3 regions of the Thermoanaerobacterium xylanolyticum LX-11 genome follow, and region 3 is predicted to be linked to each of the others. Evidence: riboswitches for the same ligand, from Rfam matches in the RefSeq annotation. Region 3 holds a riboswitch; each other region holds the start of a gene.
The links. A riboswitch is a leader RNA that binds a small molecule or an ion and turns the genes downstream of it on or off. The one in region 3 is predicted to bind S-adenosylmethionine.
Positions count from the first base shown of each region.

Region 1 (4,481 bases), 130 kb from region 3:
CTGCAGCATATAATCCATAAAATATCGGAGCTTCTTTCCATGATGAATTAAGGCTTCGCTTAAAATCCATAACTTCACCTAACGACCATGAAGTTGCCAATGAAACAACAACAGCTGCTATCAAAGAAGCACCGATAATACCTGCTGAAAATAAGATTTTGCCACCAACCTGACCTACAAATGGTATAAGTGAATCAGCAATCTGCTGAATATTCGTAAGTGAAACATTTGGATTTATCCGTCCAATAGTGGCAGCCGTTAATACAAGTACAACCGCCATGATTATCTGAGTTACAACTGAACCGACAGCAGTATCAATGCGGCTAAACCTTATCGATTTTTCTGTTAATTTTTTGTCTATCACAGCGCCTTGTTGGTAAAATATCATCCAAGGCATTATTACGGCTCCAACATTGGCTGCTATAAGAAGCCTATAAGATTCATCGTAGAAAGGCTTCTGTCCGATAATCCCATTTATTATTGACGAAGTATCGGGATGTGCTAGTATAACCGCTGGTATAAAGCTTAGTTCAAATAATCCGATAAATATAGCTATGCGTTCAACAATAGTATAACGTCCAAAGCCTGTTATTAATATTAAGGAGATTGATGCAAGTGATATGCTTATCCACTTTGGTATGCCAAACAATAAGCCAACACTGGCAATACCAGAAAATTCTGTGACTAAAGCACCTATAGCAGAAACCACAAGTGTTAAAACTGAAAACCATGCCCAACCTGCACCAAACTTTTCCTTGATCAATTCGCCATGCCCTTTACCAGTCGTTATTCCAATACGTGTTGTAAGCTCCTGCACAAAATATAAAATTGGAATAAGCAAAAATTGCAGCCACAACAAGCTATAACCCCATCTAGCACCCGACTGTGCCGATGTTATAATAGATCCTGCATCAGTATCTGCTAACATAACAGTAAGCCCTGGGCCTATTGTTGCAAGTAGTAATAGAATAGTAGATTTATTCTTTTTTGATCCTTCAAATTCATGAGATAGTGTATGTTCGTTTTCGTTCAAAGGCATTTAAGCACCCCTTCTGCATAAATTTTTCTTAACCTCAGTAAACCATAAGAAAAGCAAATTCAATTTTTACAATTCTTTGATTCTGAAATTCATTCTCAATTAGATTATACAATATATTTCACCGTACTGCAATATCAAAAGCTCTCTTCTATTCTGAAGAGAGCTCTATAATATTTATTCTGCTGCTTTTTTAAGTGCTTGATCAAGGTCATACAATATGTCGTCGATGTCTTCTATGCCTATTGAAAGTCTTATTTGGTCAGGGGTTACACCTGCTAATGATAATTCTTCTTCGCTTAATTGCGAATGTGTCGTGCTTGCTGGATGAATTACCAAAGACTTTGCGTCACCAACATTGGCCAGCAATGAGAATAATTCAAGGCTGTTTATGAATTTGATTCCAGCATTTATTCCACCTTTTATTCCAAATGTCAATATCGCTCCTGCACCCTTCGGCAGGTATTTCTTTGCAAGCTCATGGTATTTGTTTTCTTTAAGTCCAGGATAGTTTACCCACGTCACATTGGGATTGCTTGCTAAGAATTCTGCTACTTTTTGTGCATTTTCCACATGTCTTTGGACTCTTAATGACAAAGTCTCTAATCCTTGTAAAAATAAAAATGCATTGAATGGACTTAAAGATGCACCAGTATCTCTTAAAAGCTGTACTCTCAGTTTTGTGATATATGCGGCAGGTCCAAATGATTCAACATATTTGATTCCATGATAGCTGGGATCTGGCTCTACAAATTCAGGGAATCTTCCGCTTCCTGCCCAATCAAATTTTCCTGAATCTACTATTACTCCGCCTATTGATGTTCCGTGGCCTCCTATAAATTTTGTCGCTGAATGTACTACTATATCTGCCCCGTATTCAAACGGACGGAAGAGATATGGCGTTGCAAATGTGTTGTCTACAATTAGCGGTATTTTATTCTCATGGGCTATTTTTGCTATAACCTCAAAATCAGGTATATTTATCCCGGGATTTCCTATCGTCTCTATATACAATGCCTTTGTTTTGTCTGTTATTGCTTTTCTGAAATTTTCTGGATCATCTGGATCTACAAATGTCGTTTTAATGCCAAGTTTAGGCAACGTTAAAGCGAAAAGATTGTATGTTCCTCCGTATAATGTGCTGGCAGATACTATTTCATCACCTGCACTTGCTATATTTAAAATCGAGTATGTTATAGCAGCAGAGCCAGAAGCTGTCGCAACAGCACCAACACCACCTTCTAAGGCTGCTATTCTCTTTTCAAATACATCATTGGTGGGATTCATAATTCTTGTATAAATATTACCTGGTTCTTTAAGGCTAAATAAAGAAGCGGCATGTTCAGTATCTTTAAATATATATGACGATGTTTGATAAATTGGCACTGCCACTGCACCTGTAGTTGGATCTGGTTCTTGCCCCGCATGCACCTGCAATGTGTCAAATTTTAATTTTCTTTCTTCACTCATCTAAATCTCTCCTCTATATAATTTTAATTTAAATAAACAAATTAAATTGATTCTTATAATGCACCTCTTTTCATTTTGGTATATTAAAAGCCCTCTTCGATGTAGAAGAGGGCTAAGTTTGCGCCGCTCCTCTCATCTCTCAGGTTTCCCTGCAGGATTTGGCACCAGACGCATTATATATGCCGGTTGCCGGGTTTCATCGGGCCAGTCCCTCCACCACTCTTGATAAGAGGTTTCATATTCAATTTGTATTTTAAACTATATTAACACTTTAAATCATTAATGTCAATAGGTTTTCTTGGAATTTTATTTTAAAACCTTCTTTAATTCGTCATATTCATACGTATTTATCACATCTTTCGCTTCAAGCCAACCTTTACGTGCAATGCCGATGCCATATTTCATATCATCAAGTCCTTCTATCCTATGTGCATCTGGGCAAATTGCAAATTTTACACCTTTTTCTTTTGCATATTTTATATATCTCCAATCCAAATCAAGCCTGTATGGACTTGCATTTATTTCAATTATTTTCCCGTATTCAGCAACACTATCTATAATTTTATACACGTCAATGTCATAACCGTCTCTTGCAAGGAGAAGTCTCCCTGTTAGATGTCCAATGATTTTTGTGTATTTATTTTTTATAGCTTTTATTATTCTCTCTGTCATGTCGTCTTTAGTCATTTTAAAGTTAGAATGAACAGATGCGATGACAAAGTCAAGTCTTCTCAATATATCTTCGTCATAATCAAGTGAACCATCTTTTAATATATCAGATTCTATGCCTTTTAATATTTTTATATCACTATACTTGTTATTCAATTCATCAATTTCATCCAATTGCCTTAAAACATCTTCTTCTTTAAGTCCATTTGCATAAAATGCAGATTTACTGTGATCTGTAATACCAATAATTTTATAACCGCAATCTCGTGCAGCATTCACCATTTCAGAAATTGTATTTGCACCATCGCTGTATATCGTATGTACATGAAAAACCCCTTTGATGTCTTTTTCATCTATTAATATGGGAAGTAATCCTTTTTCTGCTGCTTCAATTTCACCCATATTCTCTCGAAGTTCCGGTGGAATATATTGAAGAGCTAAACTTTTAAATATGTCGTCTTCATCATAGCATTTAACAAGCAAATCATCTTTAAATAGTCCATATTCATTCATTTTTATTCCCATTTGCTTTGCCCTATGCCTCATAGCTGTATTGTGCTCTTTGCTACCGGTAAAATGGTGCAATGCATATGGAAATTCCTCATCTTTAACAACCCTTAAGTCTACATTTATGCCAGATTTCAATATTACGCTAGTCTTGGTTTCTCCCTTGGCAACAATATCCCTTATACCTTCATATTTTGTAAATACGTCCATTAGCTTCTCAGGATTGTCACACGTAGCAAGAATATCTATGTCTTTCACCGTTTCTTTTCTTCGCCTTAAACTTCCCGCAATCTCGCATCTTATTGTCAATCCACTATCAACAAGATATTGTTTTAATGATGTGGCCTCTAAATATGCATCCATAAATAGATGCTTACCACTAAACTGTTTTATAAATTGTATACCTTCAAGGATTTTTTTCTGTGTTTTTTCACCAAATCCAGGTAATTCAACAAGTCTATTTTCAATACAGGCATATTCCAATTCACCAACCGTCTTTATATCCAATTTGTCATACAATGTTTTTATCTTTTTAGGTCCAAGACCTGGTATTTTCAACATCTCAATTAAGCCTTCAGGTATCGATGCTTTAAGATTTTCATAGTATTCAAGTCTGCCTGTAGTAATAAGCTCTGTAAGCTTTTTATTAAGCGCATCACCTATACCCTTCACATCTTTTAATCTATCTTCTTTTATTAATTTCTCAATATCGTCGTCAAGAACTTCTATTGTACGGGCAGCATTATAATACGCTCTCGACTTAAAAGGATTTTCACCTTTTAATTCTAATAAAAGCCCT
Region 1 covers NC_015555.1:632,894-637,374, reverse strand. The annotation lists gene THEXY_RS03155 (Nramp family divalent metal transporter) at 1-1,039, opposite strand, end outside; gene THEXY_RS03150 (homocysteine synthase) at 1,214-2,506, opposite strand; SAM riboswitch class I at 2,636-2,738, opposite strand; gene polX (DNA polymerase/3'-5' exonuclease PolX) at 2,813-4,481, opposite strand, start outside.
Region 1: it holds a riboswitch for S-adenosylmethionine, as region 3 does, so the genes downstream of both, THEXY_RS03150 (homocysteine synthase) here and THEXY_RS03725 (methionine ABC transporter ATP-binding protein) in region 3, are expected to answer to the same signal.

Region 2 (4,481 bases), 1.2 Mb from region 3:
CTGCCTTACAAGCAGGGGGTCATAGGTTCGAGCCCTATTGCGACCACCATTTCTATTTGTGAAGATTTTTCTCACATTAAAATAAAATAATCATGGAGGGATACCCAAGTGGCTAAAGGGGGCAGACTGTAAATCTGTTGGCTGGTGCCTTCGATGGTTCGAATCCATCTCCCTCCACCATGGATACAAGGCTAAGTGGCCTTTTTTTATTTTGCCTTTCAATATTTCCTCATCGTAACGATTTTCAAAGACATCGATAAAATATTTTCCAAATCCTATTGACATAAAAAATAATTGATGTATAATAATACTTGTGAAGGGAAAATAGTTATTAATAGAAATAAAATATTAATAGTTTATCCGATGTGATGATTAATTAGAAATAGATGAGAGGTGGGTACATATGTCATTGGTAGGTAAGAAAGCTCCTGAATTTAAGTTAGACAGCACAAAAGGTCAAATATCCTTAAGCGATTATAAAGGTAAATGGGTAGTACTTTTCTTTTATCCACTTGACTTTTCGTCAGTATGTTCAACAGAAATACCTGAGTTTAACAGGATGAAACCTGAATTTGACAAGCTCAATGCTGAGTTATTAGGTATTAACACAGATAGCGTTTACTCGCACAAGGCATGGATAGATAGTCTTGGTGGTGTTGATTTTCCGCTTTTATCTGATTACAACAAAGAAGTCACAAAGCAGTATGGAATACTTATTGAAGATGCTGGTATAGCATTGAGAGCTGCATTCATCATTAATCCTGAGGGAAATGTTGATTACGAAGTTGTACATGAGCCAGTAATCGGCAGAAATGTCGATGAAATATTGAGAGTGCTTAATGCACTTCAAACAGGTCATGCTTGCCCTGTAGGTTGGAAACCAGGGGACAAAGTATTAGATTAAAGAAGGAGGAGATTTTGAAATGAGAGAAATGACGACAAAAAATCTAAGCGATGCATACGCAGGTGAAAGCCAGGCTCACATGAGGTATCAAATTTTTGCTGATGTTGCTGAAAAGGAGGGTAAGCCAAACATAGCAAAGCTTTTTAGAGCTATATCTTACGCCGAATTAGTTCATGCTACAAATCACTACAAGACATTAGGCGAAGTGAAAGACACAGTAGCAAATCTTGACAAGGCAATAGCAGGTGAGACGTTTGAAGTAGAAGAAATGTATCCAGCATATAAAGCTGTAGCAGATCTGCAGGAGGAGAAATCTGCAGATAAAAGCTTCAACTATGCTCTTGAAGCTGAGAAGTTACATGCTAAGATGTATACAGATGCAAAAGCAGCGGCACTTAAAAATGAAGACATAGCTATATCTAAAGTGTATATTTGCCCAGTTTGCGGGTATACGGCAATTGATACAGCTCCAGAAAAATGTCCAGTATGTGGAGCACCAAGAGATAAGTTTGTTGTATTCTAAAAGGCATAAAACCCCTTCATTATCATATATTAACTTTAAAGTGCTTGATTGTCATCAAGCACTTTTTAATTTTTAATTGACTTATTTTTTGTACTGTGATATTATATTTTAAGTTAAATAAGTGAAACTCTTATCAAGAGAGGTGGAGGGAAGAGCCCTATGAAGCCCGGCAACCTGTCTTAAGACAAGGTGCTAATTCTCGCAGAAGTTTGCTTCTGAAAGATGAGGGTGGATGTGCCTCTTCTTTTGGAGAGGTTTTATTTTGTTTTAGGTCTTTTATGTGATTTAAAAAGGAGGATACAGATGAAAAAGTATTTTACTTCAGAATCAGTTACTGAAGGACATCCAGATAAAATTTGCGATCAGATATCTGATGCTATTGTAGATGAGATCCTAAAAAATGATCCTTATGCAAGGGTAGCTTGTGAGACTGCTGTCACGACAGGTATGGTATTGGTAATGGGCGAAATATCCACAAAGTGCTACGTTGACATACCCAAAATTGCAAGAAAGGTTATAGAAGAGATAGGGTATACGCGGGCAAAATACGGTTTTGATGCTGACACATGCTCTGTGCTTACATCAATAGATGAACAGTCTCCAGATATAGCATTGGGAGTTGATAAGGCTCTGGAAGTTAAAAAAGGCATCTCCCACGATGAGCTGGAAGAACAAGGTGCTGGAGACCAAGGTATGATGTTTGGATACGCATGTACAGAGACGCCTGAACTTATGCCTCTTCCAATATCATTAGCCCATAGACTTGCTCGCAGATTAGCAGAGGTAAGGAAAAATGGCACTTTAGATTATCTAAGACCTGATGGCAAGACACAGGTGACGATTGAGTACGTTGATGACGTACCAAAAAGAGTTGATTCAATCGTCGTATCTACACAACACTCGCCAGACGTTGATCATGATAAGATTGAAAATGATGTAAAAGAGTATGTAATAAAACCTATCGTTCCACCAGAGCTTATTGATGAAGATACGAAGATATATGTAAATCCGACAGGAAGATTCGTAGTTGGTGGACCGCAAGGGGACAGTGGCCTTACAGGAAGGAAGATAATAGTCGACACTTATGGTGGATATGCAAGACATGGCGGTGGTGCTTTTTCTGGCAAAGACCCGTCGAAAGTTGACAGATCTGCTGCGTACGCTGCACGGTATGTAGCGAAAAACATTGTAGCTGCTGGACTTGCTGAAAAGTGTGAAGTTCAATTGGCATATGCTATAGGCGTAGCTACACCATTAGAAGTCAATGTAGATACTTTTGGCACTGGAAAGATATCTGATGAAGAGATATCTGAAATAGTCAAAAAGGTATTTGATTTAAGACCTGCTGCTATCATAAGAGATCTTGATTTAAGAAGGCCTATTTATAGACAAGTTGCAGCGTATGGACATTTTGGCCGAACAGATCTTGACCTTACATGGGAGAGAACTGACAGAGCTGAAATATTGAAAAAACTTGCTTTTAATAAATAATAATTTTAAAGCCCGGAGGAAACTCCGGGCTTTGCGGCGTTTATGTATATTTATAGCCGCAGTTTTTATAAAAATTGTACGCTCCGCTACTTTTATTATAGCATAAATTAGATGGCTATTCCATTGCTTTCTCTATTTTTTCCAAAAACTTTTGCATTTGTTTTAATCACGTTTTCTAATGCTGAAACAAGCATCTGATTGTATTTTGCATCGCACTCTCTCAAATCCTGTATCGCTTCAATAGCACTTTTGGCTTTTCTATACTGTCTATCGTTTGTCATTGCGTCGAAAGAATCACACACTGCTACAATCTGTGCACCAAATGGAATGATTTTTAAACCATAAGGATAACCTGTCCCATCAAGCCTTTCATGATGATATAGCACAGTAGACGTCAAGTATGAAAGTGGGGTCAAGGCTTCAAGTATATCGGCGCCGTATATGGGATGCAATTTCATGACGTCGTATTCTAATTCTGTAAGTTTGTCTGGTTTTGCAAGAATATTAATTGGAATCATCACTTTGCCTATATCATGCAGTAATGCACCCTTATATATTGCTATTTTTTCCTTCATGTTAAGTCGCATCATGTTCGCTACATTGTATGACAATTTTGCGACTCTGATGCTGTGCTTGTACGTTTCGTAATGGTAGTTTCTTAGCGAAATCAAAAGATGCGACATCAGTTTTTCTTCATCATAATTCATCTCATTTTTCCCCTTTTTTCGACAATTAATATTATATTATAATTCTTTGGAGTAGTCAATAATTTCATGCATTGTAATAAAATTCAAAAAAAAAAAAAAAAAAAAAAAAAAAAAAAAAAAAAAAAAAATTCAGAAAAATTATTTAAAATTTTATCCATATATTGACTTTAAAGTTGTTATAATATATAATATGTACAAACATTAGTTCGTAAAGGAGTAATGGAGATGAAGAATTTTGATATACCTGATGTGTACATTGCCATATTGCCTTGTTATCTTGATGATTACGGTGATGGAACAGAATTAATAGACTTAAATGGCGATGTATTGCGTATAAAATCCAGTGTCAAAAGTTGTCTAAAGAGGACTTTGAAAAAGTATGCTGTAGATTTAAGTGCCATGAAAGAAAAGTACGCCAAAAGCCTTGGCATAAAAAATAATTTTCCAATTCCTTTAGCTGGCAACTTTACGCTTGTACAGTTAAAATCGAGGATTCCAAAAGTAGCAAAGGATGTATCTTACGGATATGTGTGCTATGAGAAAATAAATGAGATTGAGGAGCATTCTACGTATTGCATTGTAAATGTTGGCAACATCAAGATAAAAGTATATCAAAAGAAATCGACAATTGAAAAACATTTGAGAAATGCTGCAATGATAAAGACTTTTTTTGCAAATTTAAGTCCATTAAATTTTGAAAGCGACAGATCCATGTACAACCTTCCAGCAACTAAAGCAGATATAGCCCTTTTGTACGAAGAAATTGTAAATATAAAGTATAAAATCGAGAAAATATGATATGTGCTTCAAATGTATATGAAAATAATATACAATTAAAGATAGAAAATAAAAAAGT
Region 2 covers NC_015555.1:1,969,756-1,974,236, reverse strand. The annotation lists tRNA gene THEXY_RS09670 (tRNA-Val) at 1-49, shown strand, start outside; tRNA gene THEXY_RS09665 (tRNA-Tyr) at 95-180, shown strand; gene THEXY_RS09660 (peroxiredoxin) at 404-904, shown strand; gene THEXY_RS09655 (rubrerythrin family protein) at 924-1,427, shown strand; SAM riboswitch class I at 1,555-1,656, shown strand; gene metK (methionine adenosyltransferase) at 1,731-2,918, shown strand; gene THEXY_RS09645 (HD-GYP domain-containing protein) at 3,026-3,625, opposite strand; gene THEXY_RS09640 (hypothetical protein) at 3,851-4,423, shown strand.
Region 2: it holds a riboswitch for S-adenosylmethionine, as region 3 does, so the genes downstream of both, metK (methionine adenosyltransferase) here and THEXY_RS03725 (methionine ABC transporter ATP-binding protein) in region 3, are expected to answer to the same signal.

Region 3 (4,481 bases):
AAATCTGTATTTAAAGCGTCTTTCAGCTTTTTTACGTCTTCATCTAAAAGCAACGGATTGACTATTACAGTCTCTTTGCCCTTTATGTCCAGCGGAATTGTAGACACTATCAAATCAATATCATCTCTATCTTTAAAGTCTTTAACCCTCAAACTGGAAACCGTATCTACAATGTTTAATTGTGGAAACATCTGGAGCTTAGATAGAAGCATCCTCGATGTCCCTATGCCGCTGGCACACACGACTAAAATATTGTGCCTTTTCGTCATATCGCTTTTTCTTGCTATGGATGCGCCAAAATGCATCGCAATATATCCTATCTCATCATCAGGCACATCAACATTAAGCTTGTCTTTAATCACATTTGCAATAGATATACATTTTTCAAATAAACTGCTGTACCGTTCTTTAATGTCATTTATAAGCGGGTTTCTAATCGCAAGACCCATGCGAAGTCTAAAGATAGTAGGCCTTAGGTGCGTCTTTAAACCGCTTAAAAGCATCATATCATCTTTGAAGTCAGTGCCAAATTCATCTTCTGCAACGCTGATCATTTCCTGCAGTATTTCATTTAGCAGCTCGTCATTTACGTCTTCGGTATTTGCCCTGTACCTTGCTCCTTGTAGATGAATCGTTATATAACCGATTTCATCTTCCGGAATAGAAATGTCGAATTCTTCTTCCAAAAACCTGGCAAGCATTTCTGCAAATTCGAACTCATCCGACTTTTTAAGCTCATAAAGGCTTTCATTACCTATTTTTATCTTTTCGCCTTCTTTTATTCTTTTTAGCGCCAATGCCAGATGCACTGTAAGCCCCATGTACGAGCTTTCTGCTAATTCGTAATTAAGGGATTTCTCCAATTTTTGTATAGCCTTCTCTATCTTTAAAACCGTATCATAGTCTATAAGCCTAAGCAGCCTGTCATTTATGTCTTCACTAAGTTTGTTTATATTATTGTACCCCTTATTTAAAAACTCAATTAGGTCTTTTGTCTCTACATTGTCATACAAAAAATTTATAATAGCCCTTCTTATATTGTTTTCATCGCCTTTTACGTATATGCCAACACCAGGCTTAGTTACAATTGTAACATTTTGCTTGTTTAGCCATTTATCGATCTCTTTAATGTCATAGCTTATTGTTGCGGTAGTCACATTGTATTCTTTAGCGAAGTACTCAAGTTTTACAGGTTCTTTCATCTGCAAAAGCTCAGACAGTATCAGCTTTCGCCTTTTATCAGCGTCAATGCTTGGCCTATAACCTATTACATCGAATTTGAATTTTTCGATATCATTATCAGTTCCTTCTAAGACTAATGCTCCACCGTCATTTTTAAGCCTCAAATTGTATTCTTTTATATATTCATTTATTGTATTTATTTCCCTGTAAACAGTCCTTTTGCTTAACTTGTACAAAATGACGATATCGTCCAAACTGGAAACTTCTTTTGAAAGAACCTTTTTGAAGATTTCTAATTGGCGCCTACTTAACTCTTTCATAGATATTTGTCCTTTCATCTATGACAAATTATTAATAAGTTAACTTATCTTTCATCTTAATTATAATCAATTTATTAATTAAATCAACACAAACTTGTGAACACGCTGTCAGATTTATTATGACAAAAATTTAATATTGTCGCATGAAAATTTTGCTTGACTTTTCAACATCCATCCTATATAATCATTTTAACAACTAAAAACGAAATTATTCTCTTATCTAGAGAGGTGGAGGGACTGGCCCGATGAAACCCGGCAACCGGCACGTATGTGCAATGGTGCCAATTCCTGCAGCGATTGCTGAGAGATGAGAGAGGACAAAACCTCTTTCATTGGAGGTTTTTTTTATTGCTTTTTTAAATTAAATTTGCGAAAAGAAGGTGAAATGATTTGATCGAAATAAAAAACTTAAGCAAAGTTTACAACACAAACGGAAAAGATGTAGTAGCTTTAAAGGACATCAACTTAACTATAAGCGATGGTGAAATTTATGGCATAATGGGTCTAAGCGGTGCCGGGAAATCATCATTGATAAGGTGCATCAACATGTTGGAAAAACCTACATCTGGCAGCATACTGATAAACGGCGTAGAAATGACAAAGTTAAAGCCAAAAGAACTGAGAAATATGAGAAAAAAGATTGGCATGATATTTCAGCATTTCAATCTTTTGATGAACTCTACAGTGTATGAGAACATAGCATTTCCTCTTAAGATCTCGAAAGTCAGCGATTCTGCCATAAAAAAGCGCGTTGATGAATTGCTGGATGTAGTAGATTTAAAAGATAAAAAGTACGCATACCCTGCACAGCTATCTGGCGGGCAAAAACAACGGGTAGGAATCGCAAGAGCTTTAGCAAACAATCCAGACATAATTCTATCTGATGAAGCCACATCCGCTTTAGACCCTACAACGACAGAATCCATCTTAAATCTTTTAAAGGACATAAACAAGCAATATGGAATTACAATCGTGGTAATAACGCACGAAATGTCTGTCATAAGAAATCTGTGCGACAAAGTGGCAGTTTTGGAAGACGGCAGAATAATCGAGGAAGGAAATGTAATAGACATCTTTTCAAACCCTTCAACAGAAACATCTAAAAGATTTTTAAAAGATATGATAGCTGAACTTCCACCAGACATATTGCTTGATGACGATAACCCAAACGAGGAAGTCTTAAGATTATCGTTTTTTGGCAGCAGCAGCAACCAGCCTGTCATATCTCACATGATAAAAAATTTCGATGTTGAAGTGAATATCATTTCAGGAAATATCGAAAGAGTGCAAAACTCACAAGTAGGAAATCTCCTAATAAAAATAAGCGGTGAACAAAATTCCATAAAAGATGCGATAAAATTTTTAGAAAATAATGGTCTTAGAATAGAGGTGCTTAAAAATGGTGTCATCTAATACATTGCAGTATCTGTTAAACTTGTGGCAACTTATGGAGGAGCCTCTTTGGGAATCTTTGTACATGGTATTTTTCTCAACACTTTTCTCAGTAATCATAGGACTGCCTCTCGGCATAATACTCGTCATAACAGATAAAGGCCATATAAAGGAAAACCTAAAGTTAAATCAGATATTAGGTACTGTAATTAATGTCATGAGGTCAGTGCCGTTCATAATCCTCATAATCGCAATCTTCCCATTGGCAAGGCTTATTGTTGGCACAACTATAGGGCCTACTGCTGCTATTGTACCATTGTCAGTTGCTGCAGCTCCATTTGTTGCAAGAGTCATAGAATCATCTCTTAAAGAAGTAGACTGGGGTGTCATTGAAGCATCTATATCTGTCGGTGCATCAATACCACAGATAATATTTAAAGTCATGATTCCAGAATCATTACCATCACTTATATTGGGAATAACTCTTACGGTTATAAATATTTTAGGGTATTCTGCTATGGCAGGTGCTATTGGAGGAGGTGGTTTAGGAGATCTGGCTATAAGATATGGCTACCAAAGGTTTCAGACAGATGTGCTTATAGCTACAATCATAGTCTTAATAATCTTTGTAGAAATTGTACAAAGAATTGGAAATTATCTTGCAAAAAAAGTTGATAAAAGATGAAAGGATGGTATGTGATGAAAAAATCATTTTTATTTCTCACTCTCATATTGACATTTGCATTTATCTTATCAGGATGCACAAAATCAAATAACGTATCTACTACATCTAATGCAAACTCAAACACAGATAGCTCTACTAAAATGACGAAGATAGTCGTTGGTGCAACACCAAACCCCCATGCAGAAATACTTAATGTAGTAAAGCCTATTCTTGCAAAAGAAGGCGTAGACCTTGAAATAAAAGAATTTACCGACTATGTGACGCCAAATACTGCACTTGTCGACAAGCAAATCGACGCAAATTTCTTCCAACACGTTCCATACCTTGAGGACTTTGAGAAGAAAAACAATGTAAAATTGGTGCCATTAGTCAAAGTGCATGTAGAACCGATGGGGGCATATTCAAAAAAGATTAAGTCAAAAGATGAACTAAAAGACGGTGCAACAGTGGCTGTTCCAAACGATGCTACAAATGAAGGAAGAGCGCTGCTTTTACTGCAAAAAGAAGGGTTAATTAAGTTAAAAGATCCAAATGGTCTTACACAAACCCCGAGAGACATAGTGGATAATCCAAAGCATTTAAAGATTGTAGAGCTTGAAGCACCTCAGCTTCCAAGGACACTTCAAGATGTAGATTTGGCCATTATAAACACTAATTTTGCATTAGAGGCAAACTTAAATCCTTTAAAGGATGCAATTTTTATGGAGGACAAAAATTCTCCTTATGCTAATGTGTTAGTTGTAAGGCAAGACAATCAAAATGACCCAGCAATACAAAAATTAGCAAAAGCCTTAAATTCTGATGAAGTCAAGAAATTTATAGAAGACAAATACAAAGGCGCTATAGTTCCTGCCTTTTAACATTAAAAAAACCCGTTTAAAGCGGGTTTTTATTATTTATTC
Region 3 covers NC_015555.1:762,120-766,600, reverse strand. The annotation lists gene THEXY_RS03730 (BglG family transcription antiterminator) at 1-1,502, opposite strand, end outside; SAM riboswitch class I at 1,716-1,816, shown strand; gene THEXY_RS03725 (methionine ABC transporter ATP-binding protein) at 1,893-2,915, shown strand; gene THEXY_RS03720 (methionine ABC transporter permease) at 2,902-3,579, shown strand; gene THEXY_RS03715 (MetQ/NlpA family ABC transporter substrate-binding protein) at 3,594-4,439, shown strand; gene spoVB (stage V sporulation protein B) at 4,472-4,481, opposite strand, start outside.